3 regions of the Stenotrophomonas sp. FW305-C-20-S1 genome follow, and region 3 is predicted to be linked to each of the others. Evidence: predicted binding sites of a transcription regulator. Region 3 holds the regulator's gene; each other region holds the start of a gene.
What was found. The regulator HrcA, encoded in region 3, represses chaperone genes, less so after heat shock. The targets are predictions, from matches to a motif close to TTNGCACTCNNNNNNNNNGAGTGCNAA.
Positions count from the first base shown of each region.

Region 1: a site for HrcA is predicted at 1,409-1,435, ahead of rpoH (RNA polymerase sigma factor RpoH). Genes of this name have one in related genera too.
Region 2: a site for HrcA is predicted at 791-817, ahead of AC3WTC_RS15865 (co-chaperone GroES). Genes of this name have one in related genera too.

Region 1 is NZ_JBYTEK010000045.1:20,771-23,036, forward strand. Features, by position in the region: gene AC3WTC_RS18300 (response regulator) at 1-457, shown strand, start outside; gene ung (uracil-DNA glycosylase) at 467-1,192, shown strand; gene rpoH (RNA polymerase sigma factor RpoH) at 1,447-2,266, shown strand, end outside.
Region 2 is NZ_JBYTEK010000032.1:46,424-48,689, reverse strand. Features, by position in the region: gene AC3WTC_RS15870 (endonuclease) at 1-511, opposite strand, end outside; gene AC3WTC_RS15865 (co-chaperone GroES) at 864-1,151, shown strand; gene groL (chaperonin GroEL) at 1,234-2,266, shown strand, end outside.
Region 3 is NZ_JBYTEK010000002.1:95,392-97,657, reverse strand. Features, by position in the region: gene recN (DNA repair protein RecN) at 1-112, opposite strand, end outside; gene hrcA (heat-inducible transcriptional repressor HrcA) at 228-1,292, shown strand; gene grpE (nucleotide exchange factor GrpE) at 1,356-1,871, shown strand; gene dnaK (molecular chaperone DnaK) at 2,075-2,266, shown strand, end outside.

The DNA.
Region 1 (2,266 bases), on a different contig from region 3:
GCGCGGCTACGTGCAGCCGCAGACCATTCCCGGCGCGACCATTCTCTACATCGAGGACAGCCGGGTGGTGGCCGAGGCGACCAAGCGCATGCTCGAGCGCCAGCAGCTCAACGTGATGCATGTGGTCAGCGCCGAAGAGGCGTTTACCCTGCTCACCGCCGAATCGCTCGGGCGCAGCCGCCATCGCATCGATCTGGTGCTGACCGATGTGACCCTGAAGGGAGAGCTGAGCGGCCGCGACGTGGTGCAGCGCGTGCGCGTGGACTTCGGCTACGGCAAGCGCCGCCTGCCGGTGCTGGTGATGACCGGCGATGGCAATCCGCACAACCAGACCGGCCTGCTGCAGGCCGGCGCCAACGATCTGGTGCTGAAGCCGATCGAAGAGCGCCTGCTGATCACCAAGGTGCTGTTCCAGCTGCGGCTGGCCCGGTTGAATGATGGACCCCTGTTGCGATGACGTGTTGCGATGATCGATGAAGTAGTGGACACCCCGGCGATCCAGCTGGAACCGAGCTGGAAGCAGCGTGTGGGCGATTACCTGCTGCAGCCGCAGATGCGCGAGCTGTCCAGCTTCCTGCGGCAGCGCAAGGCCAGCGGTGCGGCGGTGTTCCCGCCTGGACCGCAGATCTTCGCCGCCTTTGATGCGACCCCGTTCGATCAGGTGAAAGTGGTCATCCTCGGCCAGGACCCGTACCACGGCCGTGGGCAGGCCCATGGCCTGAGTTTCTCGGTGCAGCCGGGCGTGCCGGTGCCGCCGTCGTTGTTGAACATCTACAAGGAAATCGAGGGTGACCTCGGTATTGCCCGCCCGGACCACGGCTGCCTGATCCCGTGGGCGCAGCGCGGCGTGCTGCTGCTCAACGCGGTGCTGACGGTGGAAGAGGGCAAGGCCGGTGCGCACCAGGGGCGCGGATGGGAAGGCTTCACCGACCACGTGGTGGACGTGTTGAACCGTGAGCGCGAGGGCCTGGTGTTCGTGCTCTGGGGTGCCTACGCGCAGCAGAAGGGCAAGGTGATCGATACCGGCCGCCACCGTGTGCTGAAAGCCCCGCATCCCTCGCCGCTGTCGGCCCACCGCGGCTTCCTCGGCTGCCGTCATTTCTCGATGGCCAACGAGTACCTGCAGCGCCGCGGGCAGGCGCCGATCGACTGGTCGCTGCCGCCGCGGGCGACGCTGGCGCCATCGGGCTGAACGGCGAACAACGCTGCCCCCTGTTGAATGGGCGAAACCGCCACCTGTTCAGCTGCCTTTGACCCGGAATAGCCGGGCTTTCCGGGCTAGTGGGTTGAATTCCAAGGGATTGTGTATCCCGAAAAGCGCGCTCGCCACTGTCATCAAATCGCGTTACGGTAGGGTTCTGTTTGGGACCAGTGTTTCATCAGTGGAATGCTGGAACTTTTTCCTCCTTTAGCAGTCCAAATCCCAGACTGCTAAGATGGGTGCCTATGAGCCAGAACACCTCTACTGCCCTTGTGGCAAACAATCTGCCGATTCCCAGTGCGCTCGGTTCGCTGGACGCCTACATCGGTGCCGTGCACCAGATCCCGGTGCTGTCGGTCGATAACGAACAGGACCTGGCCCGTCGCTTCCGCGACGGCAACGATCTGGACGCTGCCCGTGAGCTGGTGCATTCGCACCTGCGCTTCGTGGTGCACGTGGCCCGCGGTTACAACGGCTACGGCCTTGCGCTGGGCGACCTGATCCAGGAAGGCAACATCGGCCTGATGAAGGCGGTCAAGCGCTTCGACCCCGACATGGGCGTGCGCCTGGTGTCCTTCGCCGTGCATTGGATCCGTGCCGAGATGCACGAGTTCATCCTGAAGAACTGGCGCATCGTGAAGGTCGCCACGACCAAGGCGCAGCGCAAGCTGTTCTTCAACCTGCGCAAGTCGAAGAAGCGCCTGGGCTGGATGAACGCGGCCGAAGTCAGTGCGGTGGCCAAGGACCTGAACGTGTCCGAGCGCGAGGTGCTGGAAATGGAATCGCGCCTGTCCGGCCGCGATATCGGTTTCGATGCCCCCACCGATGAAGACAACGACCACGCGCCGCCGTCGCCGGCTGCGTATCTGGTGGCCAATGACGAAGATCCGTCGATGGCCTACGAGCGCGAGGACAGCGAAGACAACCAGATGCAGCTGCTGCGCGAAGGCCTGGCGGAACTGGATGCGCGTTCGCGCGACATCATCCGCCGCCGTTGGCTGGATGCGGACAGCAAGGTGACGCTGCAGGAGCTGGCGGACGAGTACGGCGTATCGGCCGAGCGTA
Region 2 (2,266 bases), on a different contig from region 3:
AGGTGAAGTGCGCGTACTGGCTGCCGCTGCCGGTCAGCTGCAGCGAGGTGCCCGCCGCGGTGCTGTTGGTTTCGGCAACCGGAATGTTCTGGCTGGTCATGCCGGCGGCGGGGCCACCGGAAGCGGTGATCGCGCCCTCGTAGCTGAGGAACTGGACCACCTTGCCGCTGGCGTCGACCAGGGCGATGCCGTCGTTGGCACCGTTCTGCAGGCCGTTGCTGGGGTAGGTGACCACCGCCAGGGTGGCGCTGCCGCAGCTGGCCGCGGTTCCGGCCGGCACCGCGTTGTTGGCGTAGACCGTGGCGGCCGACGGGTTGCTGCCGTTGTAGAGGTACAGGCGGTAGCCGGACAGGTCTTCGCCGGCGGTGGCGACCACTTCGATGGCTTCGCCGACGTCACCGGCAGCGGTGCTGTCGTCGTAGTGCAGTTCGTTGATGAAGACCTCGGCCTGGGCCGGCGCGGCAGCCAGGGCCAGCAGGCAGGCGGCGGCGAGCGGGGACAGCAATCGCATCGACTACTCCTTGTGATTGGGAATGCCGGGCCACCCTAAAGCCGATCCGGTGACACTTTGTCGTAAATGAACGCCAGATATCTGACAGTGCGACGGCGGTCACCAAATGGTGGCCAATTCCCCCTTGGCTTGCCGCGACGCATCCCTATAAAGGCGTCCGCGCGGGGATGGAGTGCCGCCGGGCCGCCGGGAAAAATTTCGGGGGCGGGCCTTGAAAGGCCTCCGGAGGTCTCCATCTCTGTCGTGCTCCCGACCTGTCGGGCTTTTTCACGCGCGTTGCTGGCAGTCGCCTGGTGCGAGTGCTAACATCGCCGGACTTTTTCAGACCAATCAATAACTTAAGAGGTCCCACATGAGCATCAAGCCGCTGCACGACCGCGTTGTGGTCAAGCCGATCGAAGCCGACGAAGTTTCCGCCGGTGGCATCCTGATCCCGGACTCCGCCAAGGAAAAGTCCACCAAGGGTGAAGTCGTGGCCGTGGGCCCGGGCAAGCCGCTGGACAACGGCAACGTGCGCGCTCCGTCGCTGAAGGTCGGTGACAAGGTCATCTACGGCCAGTACGCCGGCAGCTCGTACAAGAGCGAAGGCGTCGAGTACAAGGTCCTGCGCGAAGACGACGTGCTCGCCGTCATCGGCTGAGCGTCGGCGCGACCTGCTTCATCCCCTGATTCCAACACCCAGCCGCCGGGCATGGCCCGGCGCTACCAATGAGGTAAACGCAATGGCTGCCAAGGATATTCGTTTCGGTGAAGACGCCCGTTCGCGCATGGTGCGCGGCGTCAACGTTCTCGCCAATGCCGTCAAGGCCACCCTGGGCCCGAAGGGCCGCAACGTCGTGCTCGAGAAGAGCTTCGGCGCCCCGACCATCACCAAGGACGGCGTGTCCGTCGCCAAGGAAATCGAACTGGCTGACAAGTTCGAGAACATGGGCGCGCAGATGGTGAAGGAAGTCGCCTCGCGTACCAACGACGACGCCGGCGACGGCACCACCACCGCCACCGTGCTGGCCCAGGCCCTGATCCGCGAAGGCGCCAAGGCCGTTGCTGCCGGCATGAACCCGATGGACCTCAAGCGCGGTATCGACAAGGCCGTCGTGGCTGCCGTCGCCGAGCTGAAGAACATCTCCAAGCCGACCGCTGACGACAAGGCCATTGCCCAGGTCGGCACGATCTCGGCCAACTCGGACGAGTCGATCGGCCAGATCATCGCCAACGCGATGAAGGAAGTCGGCAAGGAAGGCGTGATCACCGTTGAAGAAGGCTCGGGCCTGGACAACGAGCTGGACGTGGTCAAGGGCATGCAGTTCGACCGCGGCTACCTGTCCCCGTACTTCATCAACAACCAGCAGTCGCAGACCGCTGACCTGGATGACCCGTACATCCTGCTGCACGACAAGAAGATCTCCAACGTCCGTGACCTGCTGCCGGTGCTGGAAGGCGTCGCCAAGGCTGGCAAGCCGCTGCTGATCGTTGCCGAGGAAGTCGAAGGCGAAGCGCTGGCGACCCTGGTGGTCAACACCATCCGCGGCATCGTCAAGGTCGTGGCCGTCAAGGCGCCGGGCTTCGGCGACCGTCGCAAGGCGATGCTGGAAGACATGGCCGTGCTGACCGGCGGCACCGTGATCTCCGAGGAAGTCGGCCTGTCGCTGGAAAAGGCCACCATCAAGGACCTGGGCCGCGCCAAGAAGGTGCAGGTCTCCAAGGAAAACACCACCATCATCGATGGCGTGGGTGACAAGGCTGCGGTCGATTCGC
Region 3 (2,266 bases):
TCAGCGATTTGCCCGCGCCGGTCTCGCCTGAAACCACGGTCATGCCCGGCCCGAACTCCAGTTCGGTGGCGCGGACGACGGCGAAATCCTTGATTGAAAGATGTCTGAGCATGGGTAAGGGGGTGTCTGCAGCCGCGCAACGCTAGCACGCGCGGCGGGGTCGTCCAATGACTTGCCAAGGGGATGCGTCGCCATTATCTAATGTCCCTGTCTCACAGGTTGATTCCATGCACGGTTCTCCCGACCAACTTGCCCCGCGCGCGCGGCACCTGCTGCGCACGCTGATCGCGCGCTACATCCAGGATGGCGAGCCCGTGGGTTCGCAGACGCTGGCGCGCGTGGCCGGCCTGGAGGTCAGTCCGGCCACCATCCGCAACATCCTCGGTGACCTGGAAGACCTGGGCCTGCTGGCCTCGCCGCATACGTCGGCGGGCCGGATTCCGACCGCGCATGGCTACCGGGTGTTCGTCGACAGCCTGTTGCAGATGCAGCCGCCGGGCGAAGGGGAGCTGGCCCGACTGCGTCAGGAGCTGGCCGGAGGCGGCAGTACCCAGGCGCTGCTCGGCAGTGCGTCGGAGCTGCTGTCGGCGATGAGCCACTTCGTTGGCGTGGTCAGCGCGCCGCGCCGCGAGCAGTTCGCCTTCCGCCAGATCGATTTCGTGGCGCTGGACGGGCGCCGGGTGCTGGCGATCCTGGTGTTTGCCGACAATGAAGTGCAGAACCGGGTGATCGAGACGCGCCAGGACTTCGCACCGGGGCAGCTGGAGCAGGTGGCCAACTACCTCAATGCCCACTTTGCCGGGCTGCCCCTGGCCGAGATCCGTACCCGCCTGCTGCTGGAGCTGCGCGACGCCCGTTCCGAGCTGGAACAGGTGCTGGCGCACAGCGTCGAGCTGGCCGAGCAGGCCCTGCAGCCGCCGGCCGACGACATGCTGGTGGCCGGCCAGACGCGTCTGATGGGGGTGCAGGACCTGTCCGACCTGGAGCGCCTGCGCGAGCTGTTCGAGCTGTTTTCCAGCAAGCGCGAGATCCTGCAGCTGCTGGAGCGGACCATCCAGGCCCCCGGCGTGCGCATCTTCATCGGCGAGGAAACCGGCGTGGTACCCCTGCAGGGCGTCTCGCTGGTCACCGCGCCGTACACCGCCAACGGCCAGGTACTGGGCGTGCTGGGCGTGATCGGGCCGAAGCGGATGGCCTACGACCGCATGATTCCGCTGGTCCAGGCCACCGCCGATGTGCTCGGCGCGGCCTTTTCGCCGGGCGGGCGAACTCCGGGTGCATCGGACGCTTGAAACGCAGCATCCCGCCCACACTAGGGTGGGTGGAGGCGGAGAGTGACCGCCAGGGACCCAGACATGAATCAAGATCAGCCAGACATCGCCGCCCAGCAGGCCGCCGCCGACGCAGCTGCCGCCGAGGGCGTCAACGAACAGATCGAACAGCTCCGTGCCGAAGTGGAGCAGGTCAAGGCCGAAGCGCTGCGTGAGCGCGCCGACCTCGACAACCAGCGCAAGCGCGTGGCCCGCGACATCGAACAGGCGCGCAAGTTCGCCAACGAGAAGCTGCTGGGCGAACTGCTGCCGGTATTCGACAGCCTCGATGCCGGCCTCAAGGCCGCCGGCGACGATGCCCATCCGCTTCGCGAGGGCCTGGAGCTGACCTACAAGCAGCTGCTGAAGGTCGCTGGTGACAACGGCCTGGTGCTGCTGGACCCGACCGGGCAGCCGTTCAACCCGGAACACCACCAGGCGATCAGCCAGGTCGCTGCCCCCGGCGCCGCCCCGGGCAGCGTGGTGACCGTGTTCCAGAAGGGCTACCTGCTCAACGAGCGCCTGCTGCGGCCGGCGCTGGTGGTGGTTGCCGCCGATTGACCGCGGGCGCCGGGCCTGGCCTGGCGCGGGTTTTCCCGCCGCGACCGGGGCATCGGCATGACCGACGCTGAACGTGTTGGGCGAACGGAAACACAGCGTTCGGGGGATGGCTTGAATGTTCCACGAGCCTCCCCCACATCCCATTCATCCACCGGCCGAACGGCCGGACTGACAAAAACAACATCCTTCAAGGAGTCTCCCCCATGGGCAAGATCATTGGTATCGACCTCGGCACCACCAACTCGTGCGTGGCGATCATGGACGGCGGTAAGGCCCGCGTCATCGAAAATTCGGAAGGCGATCGCACCACCCCGTCGATCGTCGCCTACACCAAGGACGGCGAAGTCCTGGTCGGTGCCTCGGCCAAGCGCCAGGCCGTGACCAACCCGAAGAAC